DNA from 4 places in the Neorhizobium sp. S3-V5DH genome. Region 1 is predicted to be linked to each of the others. Evidence: riboswitches for the same ligand, from Rfam matches in the RefSeq annotation. Region 1 holds a riboswitch; each other region holds the start of a gene.
The links. A riboswitch is a leader RNA that binds a small molecule or an ion and turns the genes downstream of it on or off. The one in region 1 is predicted to bind thiamine pyrophosphate.
Positions count from the first base shown of each region.

Region 2: it holds a riboswitch for thiamine pyrophosphate, as region 1 does, so the genes downstream of both, thiB (thiamine ABC transporter substrate binding subunit) here and EDE09_RS15650 (multidrug effflux MFS transporter) in region 1, are expected to answer to the same signal.
Region 3: it holds a riboswitch for thiamine pyrophosphate, as region 1 does, so the genes downstream of both, thiC (phosphomethylpyrimidine synthase ThiC) here and EDE09_RS15650 (multidrug effflux MFS transporter) in region 1, are expected to answer to the same signal.
Region 4: it holds a riboswitch for thiamine pyrophosphate, as region 1 does, so the genes downstream of both, thiM (hydroxyethylthiazole kinase) here and EDE09_RS15650 (multidrug effflux MFS transporter) in region 1, are expected to answer to the same signal.

Region 1 is NZ_SMCL01000010.1:98,615-104,616, reverse strand. It holds gene EDE09_RS15665 (tripartite tricarboxylate transporter TctB family protein) at 1-276, shown strand, start outside; gene EDE09_RS15660 (tripartite tricarboxylate transporter permease) at 276-1,805, shown strand; gene prpB (methylisocitrate lyase) at 1,811-2,734, shown strand; gene EDE09_RS15650 (multidrug effflux MFS transporter) at 3,110-4,342, opposite strand; TPP riboswitch at 4,484-4,599, opposite strand; gene EDE09_RS15645 (TetR/AcrR family transcriptional regulator) at 5,039-5,686, opposite strand; gene EDE09_RS15640 (NAD(P)/FAD-dependent oxidoreductase) at 5,906-6,002, shown strand, end outside.
Region 2 is NZ_SMCL01000009.1:180,631-186,632, forward strand. It holds gene EDE09_RS15130 (M48 family metalloprotease) at 1-1,101, opposite strand, end outside; gene EDE09_RS15135 (ATP-binding cassette domain-containing protein) at 1,448-2,155, opposite strand; gene thiP (thiamine/thiamine pyrophosphate ABC transporter permease ThiP) at 2,148-3,770, opposite strand; gene thiB (thiamine ABC transporter substrate binding subunit) at 3,778-4,788, opposite strand; TPP riboswitch at 4,826-4,931, opposite strand; gene EDE09_RS15150 (response regulator) at 4,974-5,423, opposite strand; gene EDE09_RS15155 (ABC-F family ATP-binding cassette domain-containing protein) at 5,572-6,002, opposite strand, start outside.
Region 3 is NZ_SMCL01000008.1:192,765-198,766, forward strand. It holds gene EDE09_RS14410 (acyl-CoA dehydrogenase family protein) at 1-1,014, opposite strand, end outside; gene EDE09_RS14415 (acyl carrier protein) at 1,014-1,265, opposite strand; TPP riboswitch at 1,443-1,572, shown strand; gene thiC (phosphomethylpyrimidine synthase ThiC) at 1,669-3,480, shown strand; gene EDE09_RS14430 (lysine-2,3-aminomutase-like protein) at 4,263-5,309, opposite strand; gene epmA (EF-P lysine aminoacylase EpmA) at 5,306-6,002, opposite strand, start outside.
Region 4 is NZ_SMCL01000020.1:76,216-82,217, forward strand. It holds gene hutU (urocanate hydratase) at 1-575, shown strand, start outside; gene EDE09_RS22110 (HutD family protein) at 584-1,165, shown strand; gene thiD (bifunctional hydroxymethylpyrimidine kinase/phosphomethylpyrimidine kinase) at 1,194-2,015, opposite strand; gene thiE (thiamine phosphate synthase) at 2,012-2,647, opposite strand; gene thiM (hydroxyethylthiazole kinase) at 2,644-3,441, opposite strand; TPP riboswitch at 3,488-3,582, opposite strand; gene EDE09_RS22130 (heavy metal translocating P-type ATPase) at 3,696-5,888, shown strand; gene EDE09_RS22135 (alpha-glucosidase) at 5,874-6,002, opposite strand, start outside.

The DNA of each region.
Region 1 (6,002 bases):
GTGCTGAGGCCCGGAGAACCGTCCTCCGAATCAGCGGGGCCTATCGGAGCGCTCGCAGCTTTATGTGGCTGTCTCGTTGGCTATGCGCTGCTCTTCCAGCCGCTCGGCTTCGTAATCGCGACGACAATCTTCATGGTCCCGATCGCGATGATCTTCGGCGCTAAGTGGTGGCAGGGTGCGGTAACGGGTGTCGTGCTCGCGGTCTCTTCCTACCTGCTCTTCGACCGAGTTCTGGAGGTCGTTCTTCCGGTGGGTCCATTCGGAGGGATCGTCTGATGGATTCGTTCAACTACCTGTTACACGGATTCGGAGTCGCTCTTGCTCCGACAAACCTGCTCCTGGCTGCGCTTGGAGCCGTCGTCGGGACGATGGTCGGTGTCTTACCGGGTCTTGGGCCCATCAACGCCGTTGCCATGCTGGTTCCAGTCGTGTTCGCGCTGGGACTGCCGCCGGAAGGCTCGCTGATCCTGATGGCGGCCATCTATATCGGCTCCGAATACGGCGGTCGCATCAGCGCCATCCTGCTGAACGTGCCGGGCGAAGCGTCTGCAGTGATGACCGCTCTGGAAGGCTATCCGCTCGCACGCCAAGGGAAAGCAGGGATTGCCCTCTCCCTGTCCGCCTGGACCTCGTTCGTCGGGTCGGCCATTGCGACCTTGGGGATTGTCCTTGCGGCCCCGGTTTTGGCGAAATGGGCCTTGGCATTCGGACCCGTGGAGTATGTCGCGCTCATGGTCTTCGCCTTCGCGTGTCTTACGGGCCTTCTCACGGACCAGCCCGTGAAGGCGATGCTCGCGATCGGGCTCGGGCTCGCGATCTCCACGATCGGCATCGATGCGAACTCGGGTGTCTACCGCTACACGTTTGGCTCGCCGAATCTGGTGGACGGCGTTCAGTTCGCCACTGTCGTGATCGGCCTCTTCGCGATCAGCGAGTTGCTGATCATGCTGGACGCCAAGCATGGTGGAGCAGCCGTCCGCATCGAGCAGTTCGGGCGCTCGCTATTCAACCGTCAGGAGATGCGCTTCACGAACATGGCGACGCTGCGTGGCTCGATAATCGGGTTCTTCGTCGGCATTCTTCCGGGCGCGGGTGGGACCGTGGCTTCTGCGCTCGCCTACACCACCGAGAAACGTGTTGTCGAAAAGAGCGATCCGGAAGGGAGCCGTTTCGGAGAGGGAGATGTGCGCGGGCTCGCTTCGGTCGAGGCGGCAAACAACAGCGCTTCCAACTCCAACTTCATCCCGATGCTGACGCTGGGCATTCCAAGCTCCGGGACGACGGCGATCATGCTGGGCGTCCTGACGCTCTACAACCTGACACCCGGTCCCGCGCTCTTCCGCTCGCAGCCTGATCTGGTCTGGGGTCTCATCGCCTCGCTGTTCATTGGCAACTTCATCCTTTTGGCGATCAACATCCCGCTTGTCGGCGTGTTCGCCAGGATGCTGTCCGTCCCGGCTTGGGTCCTGGTGCCGTTCATTGTCGTCGTGAGCGCGATCGGGGTCTACTCGGGCAAATCGACGACATTCGATCTCGTCCTCATGGTCGGCCTTGGTGTCGGCGGTTACCTCCTGCGCCGTCTCGGCGTGCCCATGGCACCGCTCATCCTCGGCCTCGTGCTCGGTAAGATACTGGAGCAGAGCCTGAGGCGAGCGCTATCGCTCTCTGCCGGAGATGTGGCCATCCTATGGTCGAGCCCGATCTCGATTACGCTGTGGATCATGGCTGCCGCCGTCCTCATTATCCCCCTCCTTCTTCCGCGCTTCGCGAAGTGGCGGCACAAGACAGCACTGCAGGTGGATTGACCGCAATGAATTATCTTCTTCCTAACCCAAATGACGAAAATCCGGCGGGTGACAGGCTTCGCCTTCTCTTGCGCAAGCCGGAGATCGTCAGGATGCCGGGGGCGCATAATGGCCTTGCAGCGCTCCAGGCCAAGGCCGCGGGCTTCGAGGCGCTGTACCTGTCCGGGGCAGCGATGAGCGCTTCGATGGGGCTGCCCGATCTCGGAATCCTGACGCTCGAAGACGTCTTGTTCTTCACCCGGCAGATCGTTGGGGCCTCGGGTCTTCCATTGCTGGTCGATGGAGACACGGGCTTTGGCGAAGTCTTGAATGTCATGAACACGGTACGGCGTCTTGAAGAAGTCGGTGCTGCCGCGATCCAGATCGAGGATCAGGTGCTGCCGAAGAAGTGCGGTCACCTGAACGACAAGAAGCTCGCGACCCCCGAAGACATGGCAGCCAAGGTTGCCGCCGCAGCGAGGGCTCGTCGTTCTCTTGTCATCGTGGCACGTACGGACGCTGTCGCAGACGAAGGGATAGAACGGGCAATCGACCGCGCCCGTCTGTACGTCAAGGCTGGCGCGGATGCCATCTTCCCGGAGGCTCTGATCACCGAAGCCATGTTCGCCGAGTTCGCAGCCGCCATGGGAGGCGTCCCTCTCCTGGCGAACATGACGGAGTTCGGTCGCTCTCCTCCCATGACGGCCGGCGCGCTCCAGGACCTCGGCTACAAGATGGTGATCTGGCCGGTATCGTCACTTCGGGTCGCCAACAGGGCGCAGCAGGACCTCTACGGGGAGCTTGCCCAGCATGGCGCCACGACAGATTTGGTGGCCAGGATGCAGACACGGGCCGAACTATACGACCTGATTGACCTCGCGAGCTATGAATCGCTCGACGCCAGTATTGTCGCAAGCGCTGTACCCCAGGCGGAATCGCGACAGGAGTAGAAGCCCATGGGTGGCATTAAGACCAGTGACTGCGAGATGATCCCTGACCTGATACGTCGAGTTCTTCCTCCTTCAACACGAGGAACTGGTCACGGATGGCTGCCGCTCTGGTCGCCTGCGGTACCACCGACCGATCGCCAATGCCGCCGGGCGGCAACGCGCCTTCACCTCGGCGGTAGATGCCGTCTCGCGCGCTTCCTGGAAGCGGACATCGCTCACGGCGTCGTCACGTCGCGTGTGCCGAGATCGGTGCGGCCGCCCGGTAGCATCCAGCACGCCTTGTCTAGTGGATCGGCGCTGGACGAGAAATATTGCGCCGTCTTTCGTCGCGAACGACCGCACTGGCTGCAAGAATGCGTTGTGAACTAGACATCTTCATCCTCGTTCGGATTGGCTGGCAGCATGGGATGACTTCACCGCTGTTATCGTGGAATCGTGTTTATCGGTAAGTGCGGCGAATGTCGCAGCCAGCAGCCCAATCGTCGTCGAAAGAAGAATGATGCAGAAGAGCCCATAGGTCGCGTCGTTTTCTGTCAGCATCGCCCCCGTGATCGATGAAAGGGCCGCACCGCCGCCAACCGTCATGGCACCGGCCAATCCGGCGGCGCTTCCGGCGAGATCCGGACGCACCGAGAGCATCCCGGCATTGGCACTCGGCATGGTCAGGCCGTTGCCGATGCCGATCAGGATGCAGGGGCCGAATAGCGCAATGGCATTCCTGAAGCCTGCCAGAAACAGGGCCAAGCCGATTATAGGGCACGCGCACGCTACGACGCGCCCCATAATCATCATGGTGGTCAACGGCACGCGTCCGGCATATCGCCCCGACAGGAAGCTGCCGAAGATATAGCCCAGGGTTGTGACGCCCATGAAGATACCGAGCGTTCCGGCCTGTAGGTCATATGCCGATGTTGCCGCCAATGGAGCGCCGGCAAGGAAGGCATAGAACGCTCCAACCGAGAACGACATGCACAATCCGTAGGCCCAGAAGCGCGGCGCGCGGAACAAGGCCGGATAGGTTCGGAACTGCTGAGCAATCGTGTCCGAGCGCGCTTTGTTGGTTTCGCTCAGACCGAACCAGCACAAGAGGAACATCACTGCCCCGGCGAGGGCGAGACACCAGAAAATCGCCCGCCAGCCAAGGGCCTGATCTAAAGCCCCGCCGAATGCCGGGGCGAACATCGGCGCGATCGCCCAGATCATTGCCGTATAGCCGATCCTGCTCGCCGTCCGCTCCTTTCCGACGGTATCCCTGATGACCGCCATAGCGACCGGGTAGCAGGAGGTAATTGTAGCCTGAAGCATACGGAAGGCGAGGAATATCCAAATATCAGGCGATAGGGCACAGCCGATTGATCCAAGCGTGAAAGCAGCAAGGTTCGCCAGAATGATCGGTCGCCGTCCGAACCGATCCGACAGCGGACCCATGACCATTTCCACCGCAACGGCGACCACCGCATAGCCTGCCAACGACAAGCTAGCGAAAGCATAGCTTATATGAAAATCCCCGGCGATATTCGCCAGCGAAGGCAGGAACACGTTCAGCGGTATGACCGAAAGAGCGCACAATAGGATGATTGTCGAGAACCTTGGAGGGGAGCGCATCATGTCTCAGCCCTCTCCAAGCCGCTCCGCCGCGGAGAAATCGAGGGTGAGGGCAAGATCTTGATCGTGCTGCCTCTAGGGGTATTCGTTCCGAGCTTTGGTTTCGTCAGTGTCATTACGGCCTCGTCTAAGAGGCCGGCTGAGGATAGGTGTCGGACCCGTCCCTTCGCCGGCATGATCCGGATCAGGTTCAAAGGGTCACTGCGCTGCGTTGGCCAGCAGTATCTCAGCCCTTTGGCAGGGCACCCCTCGGTGTAGACGATGATAGAGCGAAAATCGCAAGCAAGCACGCTTTTTGAGGGGTACGGACAGTTACCACCTAAAACCTCACCTGGAAATTCACCCACCCCCTGGCAAGCATTCTCGCAGTGTCAACCCCGACTTTGTCTCACAAGCTGGATTTTAAACGCGTTTCTTCGGCAGCCGATGACCTCAAGGGCTCAAGCCCAACGTTAACTGCGATAAGCAACATGTCCGCTTTTCCTACTGACAATGCGCCAAGCTGACAGTCTGAATAGCGCCTTTATTTCCGCCGTTCAGACCACCGTTGCAGCTTCCCGAAAGCTGACGGTCTGCCAAGTCGGCACCAAGGCTTCCAATGGGGTGGTAGCGGTTACTCCGCGGTCAGCCCGTTTCCCAACGATAATCGCCGGGTTGATGTCAATGCGAGCATCCAAATATCATGCAAGTACTCCTAGGCTATCCGCCGGCGTGGTCGTTGCCGCCGTGCGCCGCCATGAACATGGCGACGGCCGATCGGCAGTAGGATTCGATCTCCTTGTCGTCCTCTGCTCGCGCCTGATCGAAGCGTGCAATAATTAGGAGATCGGACCCTTTGAAAAGCGCAGCGAACAAGCGGGCGGACCGGAGAGGATCGGGCACGTTTAGAACCGCCTTGTCGTGCAATTGACGCAACAGAACCTCGATTTGGGCGATGATATGGGCGGGGCCGGCGTCGTAATGCAGCTTACCCAACGACTTTTGATTCGTCGTGTCGGCCATGACCATGGCTTCGACATTGCGGACGTCCGGGCGCAACAGCGTGCGAAGCAGGGACGATCCCACCGCCATGAGCTGATCTTCGGCCGAACCGTCGACGCCTTCAAAAAGGACCTGCGGGATTAACTGATGGCACCGGGCCGCAAACGCCGCGCCAAACAGGGCCTCTTTGCTCTCGAAGTGACGATAGATGCTGAGTTTGGATATCTTCGCCCGCTGAGCGACCTTGTCCAATGTCGTCGCTTGAAAACCCAATTCCGCAAAAAGTTCGCTCGCGGCGTCGAGTATGGTTTGACCAAGCGCCTCGTTAGCGGGCCGGCCGCGCCGGCCTCGACTATTTTCGGTCATGTCAATTCCAGTCCTTGACAGTATCTTTATTCTCGAATTACGATACCACTTAGTTTCAGAAATATGCAAGCCAAAGAATGAATCGAAAAACATGAGGGTGCCATGCAACGACGAACACTGCTGAAGCTGGCCGCGCTGTCCACCGTCGGCCTTCCGCACGCCCAAGCCATCGCGGGTTCGAACGCAACATCCTCTACCCACAATACGGAGCCCACTACCATGGATAACGTCATCATCATCGGCGGCAGCTTTGCCGGTCTCGCCGCCGCCCTGCAACTCGGCCGTGCCCGCCGTAAGGTCACCGTTCTCGATACCG
Region 2 (6,002 bases), on a different contig from region 1:
CTGGATTTCCCGCACCGTCTCGGGCTGCAGCCCCGCCACCCAACCGCTCGTCAGGTAATTGGTCAGGCTGTTGTTATCGCCGGCGGCGACCCCATCGAACCGGATTGCCGTTTCACCCGGCCCGGTCGCCAGTACCGCTTCCACTTTGTTGTCGATACGGAAGTCGGGTGGCACGTCGAAACGGATGCCGAGCCCACCATGCAGGAAGGTCTGGCCGCGCACATAACCTTCCTGTGGGCTGTCCCCGTAGAGAAGGCCGTCGATGCCGGCGAGATAATAGTCGCGGCCCTTGTCGCCGACTGTGCCCTCCTGGCCGAAATTGCGCGCATGGCGGCGCGCAAGATCGACACGCTGCGTGGAATTGGGATGACTTGACAGAAAGTCCAGGCTTTGGTCGCTGTCAGGGTCGACGGATGAATACCTGGCATAAGCTGCCATGGAATCCAGAAAACGCGCCGCCGCATAGGGGTCATATCCTGCCTCGCCTAGCATTCGCACGCCAATCACGTCAGCCTGCAGCTCCTGCTGGCGGGAAAATGCTGCAAGCCTGAGCTTGCCGCGGGCAAGCGCCTGCTTGCCGGCAAGATCGCTCGAAAGGACCTCGGCGACAACGCGGCTGGCGATCACTTCCGCCTCCTCGCGCCGTTGCCGTTCGATACCGTGGTTAGCGGTCACATGCCCCATTTCGTGGGAGAGGACCGCTGCGACTTCCGAAGCGTCATTTGCCAGGGCGAGAAGCCCGCGGGTCACATAGAGATAGCCGCCGGGCAGCGCGAAGGCGTTGATCGCCGGCGAATTCAGGATAGTGATGCGGAAAGACTGGTTGGGATTTTCCGAGACAGCGGTCAGGGCGCCGGCTATCCGGGCGACCAGCCGTTCGGTCTTGGCATCGCGATATTCTCCGCCATAGCTCGCGACGATGCGGGGATGCTCCCGCGCTCCCATTTGCGCTCGGGGATCGTTCTTCTGGACTTCATCGACGATCTGCGGCGAGTCGGAAGGAGAGACGTTCGGAGTATAGGCCTGCTCGAAGATGGACTGACAGCCGGCCAGCAGGGTTCCCCCGAGCAGCAAGGCGCCCGCAGTCCGAAAGCCCAGCATGAAGCGAGCCCTTGGCAAGACCATCGAACCAGCCGTATCGCGCCTCATCGTCCTCGTTTCACGCACCGTCATTTCCAAGGTCTGCCATCCGGCTTTAGGATGGCTCTCTCGAACCAAAGCGAGTTTGTTCTCCATGTTCGCTTAGCGATTTTCGCACCACATGCACAGACATTATTGAGATATGTCTTATCGGCGTGTTTGCAAAGAAAATCCCCACAGCCAGTTCGCGATGCCATTGCGCCACGTCCAAATTGTGGCGGCAAATGTAACGGAGCTTTTGCAAGAGTCTCCGGGCGTGATCGGTCAAAAAGGTCGATAGACACTCCTTCAAGAGAGCCGGGAGCGATCAGCTCGAAAGAAATTCGAGGAGTGACGGGATGTCGCGACGGCCCAGAAATTCCTCTGCCGGTGCCTCCAGCGTGATCTGTCCCTGCTCAATAAATAGGGCGTGATCGGCCAAGCGGTTCAGTTCTTTCGGATCATGGGTGACGATCAGCACGGTATTGCCCGTCTCCCGATGCAGGTCGAGCAGAAGGCCCGCCATCGAGATGCGAAGACCCGGATCGAGCGCAGCAAACGGTTCGTCCATCAGCAGTACGGGCTTGTTGCGCACCAAGGCGCGCGCAAAGGCGGCTCTCTGTCTCTCGCCCCCGGAAAGCGTGCCTGGCATGCGTTTTTCGTATCCGCCTAACCCCACACGTTCCAACGCCTGCGAAATTGCCTTTCGGTGTTCGGGCGAAAGGGTCAGCGAAGGACTGATGCCGAGACCGATATTGGTGAAGAGGTTCAAATGAGCGAAAAGATTGTGGTCCTGGAAAACCAGCGAAACCGGTCGTTCGGACGGATGTTTTTCCGTCACGTCCTCTCCAGCGACGAAGACGCGGCCCATGTCGGGAACTTCGAAACCCGCAATGATATTGAGAAAAGTGGATTTGCCCGACCCTGATGGCCCAGTAATGGCTGTCACCGCGCCGGAGGGAAGAGCGCAATCAAACCGGAAATCCGTGGTGCCGAGCCTCAATTCGACATTCTCCAGCTTGATGCCGTCAGCCATTCTCCGCCCCTCTCCGGCCGGTCGTTCCCAATATGGTCAGCAGCAGGCAAATGATGCCCAGCATAAGCGCCAGGCCATCGGCGTCATTGGTCCGGTAGCTGGATAGCCGGCTGTAAACGAGCCAGGGCAACGTGACGAGATCGTTGGAACCGAATAAAGCCACGGCCCCGAGATCACCGAGCGACAGTGCCATGGCGAAGGAAAGTGCCGTCGCCAGGGGCTTTAAAAGCACAGGGAGGTCGATATGCCAAAGCCGCGAAGGACCGGAGAGGCCGAGACTTGCGGAAAGCCTGGCTGTCCGCTGACGATGGGTCTCGATGGCCGGCTCCAGCACCCGCATCACAAAAGGCAGCGCCATCAGCATGTTGATCACCGCGACCAGCAGAGGGGCAAAGCGACCAACATCCCCAAGGGGTCGTAGCACCAGGAACCAACCGGTGCCGAGGACGACCGGCGGCACCAGCAAAACAAGCGAGGACGTGCCCGCAAGCATTGCAGCGAAGCCCCGAGCGCTCGCCGCGGGCTTTTTCATGTCTGCCACCGCTTCCCTTCCTGCGATTATGGCGAGCGCGGTCACAATCGTCAGCATTCCGGCACTCAAAGCGATGGAGAAGCTCGTCCAGGCGGCGGTAAGAAAGGCGGCGCTCGATGCGAGGTTCCAGAGATTTGCTCTAAGCCCGGCGGCAAGGATCGAAGCCAGTGGCATGATCAGGAATACCGTGGCAGCAAGTATGGCAAATGAATCCCAAAGACGTACAGACAACGCCTGACCGTCGAAGCGGCGGCTTGTACGGCCCGAGGCTGCACCCGGGTCATCCGGCGTCGGCAATAATGCCATGCCGAGCAGAATAACGCCTGTTATGACGATTTGCAGCAGCGCCAGGGCGACCGCCCGCGGCGGGTCGAAATCGAAACGCAGCGATTGGTAGATCGCCACTTCGAGCGTGGTCGCTGCCGGTCCGCCGCCCAGCAGCAGCACCAGCGTAAAGCTCGTGGCACACAGCATGAAGACGAGCGCGCCGATGCCTGGGATGACGTTTTTAACGGCGGGCCATTCCACAAACCGGAAGACCGAGAGCGGTTTCATGCCGAGGCTTGCGGATAGAAGCCAGTATTCCGCCGGCTGGCGCTCCAGTGCCGCGAGCAACAGCCTCGTGGCGAGCGGCAGGTTGAAGAAGACATGTGCGAGCAGGATTCCGGAAAGACCGTAGATGCTGATGGGCTGGTCTAGGCCGAGCGTCAACAGCAGGCCGTTGATCAGGCCCTGACGCCCCCATATACCGATCAACCCTAGCGCGCCGATCAAAACCGGCAGCCCCATCGGCAGCGCCAGGAGGCGGACGATCCAGGTTCGGCAGGGAAAGTCGGGCCGGCGGGCAAGAGCGAGTGCCACGGGAAGTGCAAGCCCTACGGAAAGCAATGTCGACAGCATCGCCTGCCAAAGCGTAAAGCGCAGGATTCGCCATGTGTAGGCCGTAAAGAGCCGGGATTGGGCGCCGTCGGCATCCCAGGAAAGCAATGCAACAACGGCAATGGCGACGAAGAGGGCGATAGAGGCGAAGCTCATAAGACCCCAGGCGATGCCCCTTCTTCGCTCTCCCCGCGTCAGCAACATGATCTTCTTAATTCATGCTCATGGCAGTCAGCCACTCGTCTATCCAGGCTTGGCGGTTCCTGGCGACCTCGTCCGATCCCATGAGGAAGGTCTTCTGCGGCTGGACCAGCTTGTTAAAGGCGTCCGGCAGAGCGCCGGATATCTTCGCGGCGGGCATCATCCAATTGGTGGTGGGAATGATATCCTGGAAGGCAGGCGAGACCATGAACTTCAGGAACTCTTTCGCCAGTTCTTTTTCCGAAGCGCCCTTCAGGATGCCGGCCACCTCGATCTGGATGTAGTGGCCTTCGGCAAAGGACGCTGCTTGATAACGTTCGGTCTTTTCCTCGACCATGTGATAGGCGGGAGAGGTCGTGTATGAAAACACCATCGGGACTTCGCCTTTGGTGAACAAGCCGTAGGCTTCGGACCAGCCGGGCGCTACCGTCAGAATGCGGTTCTTGAGCTTTGCCCAGGCCTCCGGGGCCTTATCGCCATAGACAGACTTTACCCAGAGGAGGAGGCCGAGACCAGGTGTCGAGGTGCGAGGGTCTTCAATCGCAATCTTCTGCGATGGGTCTCCATCAACAAGCTCCCGAAGGCTTTTCGGCGGGTTCTTCATCGCCTCCGTATCGTAGACGACTGCGAAGTGGCCATAGTCATAGGGGACGAAGGTGTCATCGCTGTAGCTGCCAGGTACTTTGACCGCCGCAAGATCAAGGCCATGCGCGTCGAAAAGCCCCGTAACCTTGGCTTCGGAAACGAGATTGGTGTCGAGACCAAGTGCGAGATCCGCATCAGTATCCTGGCCTTCCAGCTTGAGGCGTGTGAGCAGCGCCACGCCATCCGCCACGCCGACAAATTTCACATTGCAGGCACACGTCTTCTCGAAAGCCTCCTTGACCTTGGGGCCAGGGCCCCAGTCGGAAAGGAAGCTCTCGTAGGTATAGACGGTCAGCGTTTTGTCTTGAGCGTGCGCGACAGTGTAAAGGGACAGCGCCGCCGCGGCCGCGAACATCGACAGAATGATATTGCGCATCAGCGCCTCCTCTTCAAAAGTTTGGGGAATAGGCGCTGGCAACAAGCCGTCTAATCCCTCCGCCGGTGCTAACCGGATCAGGTTCCGCGGGTTGGCAATGCCTCTCAGCCACATGAAATCGTGTGGCACCCCGTTAGAGCGGAGAAAGATTTAACGGTAGGAAGTTCCGCTGGCAAGGGGCCGGTTCAGGCCCGCCCTTGCCGAAAAACCTTGAGTTCACGCGGCACTTTCGCGGAACGGCCGAGGCGGTTTGCCACAGCATAGTCAATCGACTGCTCGACCACATGGGGGAGCACCGGTTTTGTCAGAACACCCAGAGGCCCCCTCACACCGTCAACGTCTTCCGGATTCCCGGTCATATAAATGACGGTGACCCCGTAACGTTCAGCGAGCATGCGACCGATATCCGGCCCGGTCCGCCCATCAGCGAGATTGACGTCGACAATGGCGATATCCGCCTCCGGTGCCAATTCGAGAGCATTCCGGCGGCCATGCGCAAATCCTGCGACCTCCAGTCCCATATGTTCAACCGTTTCGGCAATGTCGAGGGCGATCAGGAACTCGTCTTCGACAATCAGTACGCGTTGACTTGGCGCCTCGCGGGCCAGCCGACCACTCTCAACATTTGTCAGCATGAATGTCCCCAATTCGGTTCTCACTATGCCGGCACGTGAGGTGCGTCCCGGCGCTGATTGCCTTTCGAACGCCAGAGGAGGGAGATTGTTCCGGGCCGGTACATGCTTTTCTTGCCTAACTATTTGTTAAGCATAACAAATTATTAAATTATCCCTCGAGCTCCTCCCGGAGCATTTCGAGCTCCAGCCATTCCTCTTCCATCTTTGTCAGGTTTTCCCGAAGTTTTTCCATTTCAGCTGCGAGCTTGTTGAAAGCGGCAGGGTCTTTGGTGAAGAGAGCAGGATCTGCCATCTTCTTCTCCCGTGCGGCGATATCCGCTTCAGTCTTCGCCATCTCCTTCGGCAGATTTTCGAGCGCGAATTTCTGCTTGTAGGAAAGCTTGCCTTTGCCCTTCGGCGCTTCTACGGAAGCGTTCAATTCGGCCTTCGGCTTTTCAGCCTTTTCGGCCCTGCGCCTTTCCTCCAAAGCGCCTTTGCGCTGTGCCAGCATGTCGGTGTAGCCGCCTGCATATTCGATCCAGCGCCCATCCGGTGCGTCGGGATTGGCCGGCGCGATGGTCGAGGTCACAGTGCGATCCA
Region 3 (6,002 bases), on a different contig from region 1:
CGCCTGGTTGATGATGGTCAGGATCGTCTCCGACGAGGCGAGCTTGACGTTGTTCATGGCGATCGAAAACGCCATCGAGGAAAGCTGGTCCGGCTCAGCCTTGGCGTCCTCGTAGGCCTTCAGGCCCGAAAGAATGTTCGACTTCAGGAGCTGCAGCAGGTTGGATGTTTCCGCGAGTCTCAACGCGCCGGGCGGCGTGGTGCCATTCGCCTTGCGAGCGGCGGCGCGCACGAAGGCCTGCGCACGCAATACCGCATCGGCTGCGATGCCATACCATACCGCGCTCCAGAGGAGGTGCGACGAGGCAAGCATGCTCTGCGCCGCGATTTCGGCAAACGGTTTCGGGAAGATCTGCGTGACCGGCGCCTCGCCTTTGAAGATAAAGCCGTCAGAGCAGGTGCCCCGCATGCCGAGCGTATCCCAGTCCACCGTCTTTTCCAGCGTATACTGGTTCTTCCTGAAAACGGTCATGACCTGGTCGCCCGGAGCCGCGTCGGCGTGGGCGCGGGAGGTCACCATGATGACATCCGCATGAACGCCGTAAGAAATGACGGTCGCGTCCTTCGTCAGGCGGCAGATGTTTCCGTCGATCTCGATGGCGCAGATGGAATTGCGCAGATTGCCACCGATGCCGCCTTCCGTTGTCGCGGAGGCGACAAGAAGCTGACGGGCGCAAAGCTCGCGCATGAAATCCCTATGCCACTCGCTGTCGCCGCCGTGCTCGACCAGGCTTGACACCTTGATCTGGTGCATGGCGAAGACCATGGCGCTTGCCGCGCATGCCTGTCCCAGGATGGAGCAGACCTCCGCGATCTCCTGTGTCGAAGCCCCCTCGCCGCCAAGCGATATGGGGACCTGAATGCCGAGCAGGCGTTCGGCCCTCATGGCATCGACCGCTTCCTGCGGAAAACGGGCTTCCCGGTCGACGCGGTCGGCATTTTCGGCCGCGACCTCCGCCACTCGGCGGGCACGTGCGCCGAGCGTCATGTCGGCGGCAAAGGCTGGGAGGCTCATCACGCAGCCTCACGGGCTTTCACGATCTGGGCGACCGTCTGCTCGATTGCCGAGATGCTGGCAAAGGACTTGCGATTCAGGAGGCTGTCGGGAAACTCGATGTCGAAAGCCTCTTCGATGGCCAGCATCAGCTGCACGGAGGCAAAGGAGGAAAGCCCGGCCGCATAAAGATCGGCCGCATCTTCAAGTTCGGTCACTGCAACCGGAAGCCCGCCGACCCGTGCCAGCAGTTCGCGAATAGTCTCGTTCATCTCGACATCTCCAATGACTGGAATTTGCGTTCATCGCCGGGAACACTGTCTACGTCGGAAAGCATAAAATTCCGGTAAGAAACGTCGTGAAGTTAGGGCTGCGGGATTCGCTAAAATCCGAGATATCCGCATGGCCAGCTTTGGCTTGACACGGGCGCTCGGCAGGTTTTTGATGCTCGCATTCACCAGGGGGGTCCCGGCAAGGGGCTGAGATACTGCTGGTCGGACGGCTTTGCCGCCGAGGCGCAGTGACCCGTTGAACCTGATCCAGTTCATACTGGCGTAGGGACGGTGCGAGCGCTCACGGCTTTCAGGCGGGATTCCCGTCCATCGGCTCAGGCGTTTTTCCATCATTCCAACACTGGAACTGGGTCTCCAAACGGCAAACCTTGGAGCCTCACCCATGAATATCGCCACACCAAAGCTTACGCCTGTCGTCACGACCGGTCCGCTTCCCGCCTCCACCAAAGTTTTCAAATCCGGTGTCGTCCACGCGGATATCCGGGTGCCGATGCGTGAGATCGCGCTGCATCCGACCTCCGGCGAGCCGCCGGTCACCGTCTACGATTCCTCCGGCCCCTACACCGATCCGGCCCATGCGGTCTCGATCGAAGCCGGCCTGCCGCGGCTGCGCGAAAGCTGGATCAGGGCGCGCGGCGATGTCGAATCCTATGAAGGCCGCGTCGTGAAACCGGAGGACAACGGGTTTGTCACCGGCGATCGCCTGACGCCGGAATTCCCGGTCCGCAACACGCCCCTGAAGGCGAAAGACGGCAGGGCCGTTACCCAGCTTGCCTATGCGCGCGCCGGCATCGTCACGGCGGAAATGGAGTTCATCGCCATCCGCGAAAATCTCGGCCGGCAGGCGGCCAAGGAAGCTCTCATCCGTGACGGCGAGAGCTTCGGAGCGCATATTCCGGATTTCGTGACCCCTGAATTCGTTCGCCGCGAAGTCGCGGAAGGACGGGCGATAATCCCCTCCAACATCAACCACCCCGAAAGCGAGCCGATGATCATCGGCCGGAATTTCCTGGTGAAGATCAACGCCAATATCGGTAACTCCGCCGTCACTTCCTCCATGGCGGAGGAGGTCGAAAAGATGGTCTGGTCGATCCGCTGGGGTGCGGATACGGTCATGGACCTGTCCACCGGCCGGAACATCCACAATATCCGCGAATGGATCATTCGCAATTCGCCGGTGCCGATCGGCACGGTGCCGCTCTACCAGGCGCTCGAAAAGGTGAACGGCATCGCCGAAGACCTGACCTGGGAGGTCTATCGCGACACGTTGATCGAGCAGGCTGAACAGGGCGTCGATTATTTCACCATCCACGCGGGCGTCAGGCTTCCCTACATCCCGCTCACCGTCAATCGCGTCACCGGCATCGTCTCGCGCGGCGGCTCGATCATGGCAAAGTGGTGTCTGCATCACCACAAGGAGAGCTTCCTCTACGAGCATTTCGAGGAAATCTGCGATATCTGCCGGGCCTATGACGTGTCCTTCTCGCTCGGCGATGGCCTGCGTCCCGGCTCGATCGCTGATGCCAACGACGCGGCGCAGTTTGCGGAGCTGGAGACGCTCGGCGAACTCACCAAGATCGCCTGGGCGAAGGATTGCCAGGTGATGATCGAAGGCCCCGGTCATGTGCCGATGCACAAGATCAAGGAAAACATGGACAAGCAGCTCAAGGTTTGCGGCGAGGCGCCGTTCTACACGCTCGGGCCGCTGACGACCGATATCGCTCCCGGCTACGACCACATCACCTCAGGGATCGGGGCAGCGATGATCGGCTGGTTCGGCACGGCGATGCTCTGCTACGTGACGCCGAAGGAACATCTCGGCCTGCCGGACCGCAACGACGTCAAGGTCGGCGTCATCACCTACAAGATCGCCGCGCATGCGGCCGATCTCGCCAAGGGCCATCCGGCAGCCCGGGTTCGCGACGACGCGCTTTCCCGCGCCCGTTTCGAGTTCCGGTGGGAGGACCAGTTCAACCTGTCGCTCGATCCGGAAACGGCGCGCTCCTTCCATGACGAGACCTTGCCGAAGGAAGCGCACAAGGTGGCGCATTTCTGCTCCATGTGCGGCCCGAAGTTCTGCTCGATGCGGATTTCGCATGATATCCGGGCTGAGGCGCAGAAGGAGGGACTGGAAGCCATGGCCGCCAAATACCGCGACGGCGGCGATCTCTACATGCCGGTGGGGAAGGAGTGAGCATGATCCCATGCCCTTCGACGTTGGGCCAGTTCACGTCGAGGCCGGTTCACCCTCCTCTGCCCTGCCGGGCATCTCCCCCTCAAGGGGGAGATCGAAGGAGGCATGCTCAGCGATCCCTTTCCAATCGTGAAGGGCAGGAAGCCGGCGGGGAGCAGAATTCAGCAATCTTGCGGCAATCTCAAGGCTTTGACTGGGTTAGGGCCTCGCTTCCAGCCGATCTCCCCCCTTGAGGGGGAGATGTCCGGCAGGACAGAGGGGGTATGGCGGGGCACGCCCCACAATGCTGCCTTTCCATGTTTGTCCCGGGGACAATTCATCGCCGCCGCTCAGCATCTCCAATGACTTGACCGCGTCATCATCCCCACCCTCCGCATCCATGCCTACAATCCTCCCGCTTCCGTCGCCGGAGTGTTTCGCGAGACGTTCGCGGGCAGGCGGGAGCCGGCGCTTCCATTGGACCCGTAACGTGCGGGAAAGGTGGAAGAGGTGAAAGCCATGGAGGAGAGCGGGCCATCAACCCGATCGCTTCCTATCAAGCCTCCCCCGGGCAGCCATGTCCGGTTCGGTATAGCCGTGCAAGTGGCAAGGTTTCCCGAAAGGAGACCGCAAATGAAGCCACGCAGCGAGGCGAGATGATCACCTGTAGGGGCAGGACACCCCGAAAGAACGCCGAAGGCCACGCGAATGCGGAGCCACACATACAAAATCAAATGAGGTTCCGCATTCGTGTGGGCTCTCCAAAACACGGGCAGGAGCTGTCGCGTGAAGGCGAGCGCGCGTCACTTCGGAGGATATCTGTGCTCCTCGCCGCGGAAATCGCTGACCGAATAGCAGCCGCCTTCCGTGCGTACCGCACTTTTGCCGATCATCGCCTTGCCATGACCGCCCGGAATATCCAGGACATAGGTCGGCTGGCACAGCCCGGAAACATTTCCGCGCAGCGCCGCAACGATCTTCTGCCCATCGGCGATATCCAGCCGGAAATGGCTGGTGCCGGGCGCAAGATCCGGATGATGCAGATAATAGGGTTTGACCCGGGTTTCGACAAAAGCCTTCATCAGGTCGCCGAGCACGACCGGATCATCGTTGATGCCCTTGAGCAGCACCGTCTGGCTGACCATGGGAATGCCTGCATCGATCAACCGCGCGCACGCGGCGCGGGCGGTATCGCTCAGTTCGCGGGGATGGTTGGCGTGAAGCGCCACATAGATCACCTTGCCGCTTTCCTTCAGGGCGGCGATCATCGCCTCGTCCACGCGGTCCGGCTCGACCACCGGAACCCGCGTATGGAAGCGGACGATCTTCACATGCGGGATATCAGCAAGCCCCTGCATGATTACCGAAAGCCGCCGCGGCGAAAGGACCAGCGGATCTCCGCCGGTGAGAATCACTTCCCAGATCTCGGAATGTGCGCGGATATAGGCGAGCGCCGCCGACAGCTCTGCTGGCGCCAGCGTGCCGTCGCCCTGCGGACCGACCATTTCGCGGCGAAAACAGAAGCGGCAATAGACCGGGCAGATATGCACGGCCTTCAACAGCACGCGGTCCGGATAACGATGGACGATGCCCTTTACCGGACTGTGCGCCTGATCGCCGATGGGGTCGGCGCGTTCTTCCGGCGTCGCCAGCAACTCGGCCGGATCGGGCACGAATTGCCGGGCGACAGGATCCTGCCGGTCGGTACGGTCGATGAGCGAAACCACGGTCGGCGTCAGGGCTATGGCGTAACGGTCCGCGACGGCGCGAATGGCTGGGAGTTTTCCCGGTTCGATCAGTCCGGCGGATGCCAGCTCATCGGTAGTCTTCAATGAACGCGTCGCGGTCATCCAAACACCTCCGCGACCGGCGCCCACATGACCTGCTCAATGCGCGTGGCACCCGTGGCCAGCATGGCGAGCCGGTCGAAGCCGAGCGCCGCGCCGCTTGCCGCCGGCATGATCGAAAGCGCGTCGAGAAAATCCTCGTCGAGCGGGTAGCGCTCCCCGTAGATGCGGGCTTTTTCCGCCATCTCGTGTTCGAAGCGGCGGCGCTGCTCGCCGGCGTCCGTCAATTCCCCGAAAGCATTCGCCAGTTCGACCCCGCAGGCGTAAAGCTCGAACCGTTCAGCCACACGCGGATCACGCGCCGAAGGCCTTGCCAGCGCTGCCTCGGAAACCGGGTATTCGCAGAGAATGGTTGCCCGGCCTTGCCCGAGATTGGGCTCGATCTTCTCCACGAGCACCTTGCTGAAAAGATCGGCCCAGGTATCGTCCTCCGAGAACCGTATGCCGGCTTGTTTCAGACCCGTTGCAAGAAGATCGCGGTTCGTGTCGCCGCTCGCCGCAACGGATGCAAGCAAATCGGTGCTGGCAAAGCGGTGGAAGGCTTCGGCGAGCGTCAGGCGTTCCGGCTCCGCAAAGGGATCAATTTCCATCTGACGGAAAACAAAACGCTTGGTCTTCGCGGTCTCGGCCGCCAGTGCCAGCATATGCGCACAGTCGTCCATGAGCTGCTCGTAGCTTTCGCCGACGCGATACCAC
Region 4 (6,002 bases), on a different contig from region 1:
GCGATCCGGAGGACATCTACAAAACCGATGCCAAGGTGAAGGAACTGCTGCCGGACAACAAGCACCTGCATAACTGGCTGGACATGGCCCGCGAGCGCATCGCCTTCCAGGGCCTGCCGGCCCGGATATGCTGGGTGGGCCTGGGCGATCGTCACCGTCTGGCGCTGGCCTTTAACGAAATGGTCAAGAGTGGCGAATTGAAAGCACCTGTCGTCATCGGCCGCGATCATTTGGACAGTGGTTCCGTCGCTTCACCCAACCGCGAGACGGAAGCCATGAAGGACGGATCGGATGCAGTATCCGACTGGCCGCTTCTCAATGCCCTGCTCAACTGCGCCTCTGGCGCGACATGGGTCTCACTGCACCATGGGGGCGGTGTCGGCATGGGTTTCTCGCAGCATTCGGGCGTTGTCATCTGCGCAGACGGCTCCGATGACGCTGCCAAGCGTCTGGAGCGAGTTCTGTGGAACGATCCGGCCACCGGCGTCATGCGCCATGCCGATGCGGGTTACGAAATCGCGCTCGAATGCGCTAAGGAAAAGGGCTTGCGGCTGCCGGGCATCCTCGGCAATTGAGGACCGAGATGCGTCTCCTCAAGGCAGACAAGCATAGGGCCATGCCCTGGAAAAATGGCAAGGGCGTCACTCGGGAGGTGGCGTCCGAACCCTTGCCGGGCAATCCAGATGGCCGGTTTCTCTGGCGCGTCAGCCTCGCGACAGTAGAGGGCGAGAGTGATTTCTCGCCCTTTCCCGGCATTGACCGGACCATCGCGGTCCTTGCCGGCGACGGCATGCAGCTAACTGTGGACGGCGTCCTGCAGCCGGAAATGCGGGCATTGTGCGGCCCTTTTCCATTCTCCGGCGATAGTAGCGTCTCCGCCAGATGTCTGGGCGGCCCGATTACCGACCTCAACGTCATGACGCTTCGCGGCTACGCATGGCATCACGTGCAGCGATGTGCCTTCGAGGGACCCCTTGTCTTCAATACCGCCAAGGCACTTTCCGCGATTGTTTTTACGGGCACCTGCATGGTTCGAGCGGATGGAATCGAGCTTGCGGCAGAAGGACAAGACGTCCTTTGCTGGATAGCCCCGGATGTGCATGTCCATTTGACCGCCGAGCAGAGCAGCGTCGTTTATCTCATCGAGATGGAGCGCCTTTCGTGAGGGGAGGCAGGCAACCTTCCCGCCCAGGTCAGCTCGGCTGTTGTTCACTCGCCCATAGCGCGTGGAAGTGCTGGACAGGCCCGTGGCCGTTGCCGACACTCAGTGTGCCGGCTGCAGCTATGGCGCCTGCAAGATAGTCCTTGGCGATCGCAACGGATTCGGCAAGCGGAGCGCCTTTGGCAAGTTCGGCGGCGATCGCACTGGACAAGGTGCAACCTGTGCCATGGGTGTTTTGCGTGGAGACCCGCGTACCCTCAAACCAGTGAAGACCGGTGGATTCCGCCAGGACGTCGGGGCTTTCAGCCCTTTCAAGATGGCCACCCTTGATCAGCGCCGCCTTCGGCCCCAGCCGGAGTAGTCTCTCGGCCTGGCCGGCCATTCCCGCGCGGTCTACCGCCATCGCTTCACCTAGAAGAGCCGCGGCTTCCGGCAGGTTGGGCGTGACCAGCGTGGACATGGGTATTAGCCGACGGATCAGGATCTCTATCGCATCGGAAGCCAGAAGTGACGCCCCCCCTTTGGCGACCATGACAGGATCGAGCACGATCGGCAGATTGTCATTATAGGGACGGAGGGCATCCGCAACGACTTCGGCGATTTCCGCATTGGCAATCATGCCGATCTTGACCGCATCGACCCGGATGTCGGCAAAAATGGCGTGGATCTGCCCGGCCACGAAAGCAGGCGGTACGAGATGCACTCCTGTTACCCCCACCGTGTTTTGCGCCGTCAAGGCAGTAAGGACTGCCATTCCAAAGGTGCCCCGCGCCGAAAACGTCTTCAGGTCCGCCTGAATTCCCGCGCCGCCGGAGGGATCGGAGCCTGCGATGGATAAAACATTGCGGATCATAGGCGCGCCTTTCTGACCTCGTCAGTTATTCTTCGTGCGGCTTCCTTCGGGTCCGGCTGGCCGCAAATGGCGGAGACTACGGCGATCCCGTGGGCACCTGCCGCCAGCGCCTTGCCGGCGTGTTCCGCCCTGAGGCCGCCGATGGCGACCGCTGGCACCGATGCGGCCGCCACGATACGCGCCAATCCATCGAAGCCGATCGGCTGCTTGTGATCCGGTTTGGTGGGAGTGGCGAAGACCGGGCCTATTCCGACGTAGTCGACGAGAGATGGATCGACGCCCTGCGCAAGCTCCTCGGTTTCGACCGACACGCCGACGATCATACCCTCTCCGACGCGGCGGCGCGCCATCGATGCCCCCATGTCGCTCTGTCCCACATGCACTCCCTCGGCGCCGATGGCGATCGCGGCTTCGACATCGTCATTGACGATCAAAGGTATGCCGCTGCCTGCGAGTGCCGCTTTCAACGCCTGACCGGTCTCGATCATCCTTGCGGTGCTGGCGTTTTTGTCACGCAATTGAACCATGGTCGCACCACCTTCCACGGCGAGCCGAGCGGTCTGCGCCATGCCGAGGCCTTGGCATAACTCGGGATCGAGGACGAGATAGACGGATAGATCGAAGGCTTTCATGCTGCTACGAGCTTCGCTTTGGCATCCAGCGTCTCTGGCGAAAGCGATGCCAACCGGTCAAGAAAAAGGGGAGAGAAAGAACCGGGGCCATTAGCAGTGAGTGCTGCTTCCTCCCCCGCGACCGCGAACATCGCGAGGGCGGCCACCGTCGCGTCGAACGGCCTATCCGGACGGACTGCGACAAAGGCACCAACCAGAGCGGTCAGAGAGCAACCAAGTGCCGTAACACGAGGCATAAGATCAGATCCGCCGAGGATATGGACGGAGCGAGAACCGTTGGTAACGAAGTCCATTTCGCCGGTAACGGCTACGACGCAGGCGTGATCACGAGCAAGCGCAACGGCGGCGTCTTCGGCCTTTTCGGTTTTGTCGCCGCTGTCGACGCCCTGACCGCGAGATTGCGCTCCTGTAAGTGCCATGATCTCCGAGGCGTTGCCGCGAATGACTGTGGGCTTCAGCGCCAGGAGTTCTGTAACGGCAGCGCTGCGGTAGGGGGTCGCGAAATGGGCGACCGGATCGAGGATCCAGGGCTTGCCCTCCTCGCTGGCAGCTTTTGCCGCTTCCTTCATGCCGGAAAGGAAGTAAGGCGAAAGCGTTCCGATGTTGATCGTCAACGCCGCAGCGATGCGAGCGAAATCTCCTGCTTCCTCCTTCGCATGCACCATGGCTGGCGAGGCGCCGGCGGCGAGCATCACATTGGCCGCGATGTTCATCGCCACGAAATTGGTGATGTTCTGCACAAGGGGGTTCTTTTGGCGCATTGCCGATAGAATCTGGCCTGGAGTGTCTGTCATCTGCGTCCTCGCCTTTTCAGGTGGAGGGGCGCAGGGCATTTCATCAGAAAAAGCCCAGGCGACTCCCTCCGCCAGCATGATCTGGTTCAGGTTCAAAGGGTACTTCTCAGCCCGGCAACCCGGACGCCCCTGTCTGAGGCAAGGACTAGCGCATATGCCGCCATGGGCGCCAGCGATTTTTGTCAAAAAAACTACTTGTAGCTCTAGTCGCTAGAGGTTGTAGTTATGGTACCCGATCCCAGGCGGAGAGAAAGATGACAGCAAAGAATCAGGCTCGTTACAAGATCGGCGGAATGGATTGCGCAAGTTGCGCGGCAAAGATCGACACAGCAGTTCGACGCATTCCCGGCGTCCAGGATGTTTCCGTTTCTGTTGCTGCAGGCACGATGATGGTCAGCCATGATGGAACGTGCGACCTGCCAGTGATCGAAACGAAGGTTACCGGGCTTGGTTACTCGCTGCGCGCTCTTGGGCAGAAGTCGCCTCGACCAGCAGAGCTGCCGGATCACGGCCTTGATCATGAAGGTCACGACCATGGTCTCCCCGAGACGAAAGATCTTGCAGGATTGCATGAGCACGATCGCATGGACGGATTGTGGTGGAAGAGCGCCAAAGGACGGCTGACGATACTGGCAGGTATTGCACTGGCAGCAGCTTATGGGGTCGGGCACCTGGTTCCGGCCTACGACACCTATATCTTCGTAGCCGCCATGCTCGTCGGCTTGGTGCCGATCGCCCGCCGCGCCGTCATGGCGGCCTTGGCGGGTACGCCGTTTTCGATCGAGATGCTGATGACCATCGCTGCCCTTGGTGCCGTGGTCATCGATGCGTCGGAGGAGGCGGCGGCGGTGGTCTTCCTATTCCTCGTCGGGGAGCTTCTGGAAGGTGTCGCCGCCGGCAAAGCGCGCCAGAGTATTCAAAGCCTGACGGCACTGGTGCCGAAGACCGCGCTGCTGGAAATAAACGGCAAGACACGAGAAGTACCGGCAGAAGATCTTGGGATCGGATCGATCATCCTGGTGCGGCCAGGCGACCGCATCTCTGCGGACGGCATCATTGTCGCCGGCGAAAGCGCAATCAATGAAGCGCCGGTGACGGGCGAGAGCATATCGGTCGTAAAGACTGTCGGCGATGCGGTTTTCGCCGGCACGGTGAATGGAGACGCGGCCCTGCGGGTGCAAGTGACAGCGGCTTCCGCCGACAATACCATCGCCCGGATTGTGCGCCTGGTCGAGGAAGCGCAGGAAAGCAAGGCACCGACCGAACGCTTCATCGACCGCTTTTCGCGCTATTATACGCCAGCCGTCGTGGTCGTCGCAGCGCTGGTCGCAGTGTTGCCGCCACTTATCACTGGTGAAGCCTGGGAAGGTTGGATCTACAAAGGGCTTGCCATTCTTCTGATCGGCTGCCCTTGTGCGTTGGTCATCTCAACGCCTGCTGCAATTGCTGCGTCACTGTCCTCCGGTGCCAGGCGCGGTCTGTTGATGAAAGGCGGTGCGGTCCTCGAAATGGTGGGCAAGGTCACAGCCATCGCGCTGGACAAAACCGGCACGTTGACCGCCGGTAAGCCTCGGGTAACCGATGTGATTGCCTTCGGGCGTAATGCCGATGAGGTGCTTCGCATCGCTGCCGCGCTCGAAACCGGGTCCAGTCATCCGCTGGCGATGGCCATTCTCGCCAAGGCTGCGGACGATGAAGTAGACATTCCTGCCGCGAGCGATGCGAGGGCGCTTGGCGGCGAGGGTATAACGGCGGTCGTCGAGGGCCAGGAGGCCTTCCTGGGTTCGCCGAAAGCAGCGGCCGATCGGGTTTCGCTGTCCATGGCGCATCGGCGGCAGATCGCCGGCCTTAATGATGAGGGTAAGACCGTATCCGTGTTGATCGCGGCCGGGGTGCTGGCCGGCGCGATCGCCATGCGCGACGAACCGCGGCCCGACGCGAAAGAGGGCTTGAAAGCGCTGACGAATGCCGGCGTCCGGACGGTCATGTTGACAGGCGATAACGCCCGTACCGCGAGCGCGATCGGCAAGGATCTCGGCCTCGAGGTGCATGCCGAGCTGATGCCTGAGGACAAGCAGCGGATCATTGCGGAATTGAAACGCAAGGGTTTTACAGTTGGCAAGGTGGGTGATGGTATCAACGATGCGCCGGCCTTGGCGGCGGCGGACGTCGGCATCGCCATGGGCGGGGGCACGGATGTGGCGCTCGAAACGGCCGACGCCGCGGTACTTCACGGCCGTGTACGCGACATTGCCGACATGATCGAGTTGTCGAAGCGCACGATGCGCAACATCCACCAGAACATTGCCATTGCTCTCGGCCTGAAGGCCGTCTTCCTTGTAACCACGGTTCTCGGTGTGACCGGGCTCTGGCCGGCAATTCTGGCGGATACCGGTGCCACTGTGCTTGTCACGCTCAATGCGCTGCGTCTGCTACGCGGTCGGTGAAAGGATGGCAAATGCCTCATAGGGTTTGAGTTCCACAACCGGACCAAGGTTGTCGATGGGGTGGTAATTTGTGATCAGGCATCGGCCGGTGGTCTTCAATTCATCCGGTATGGT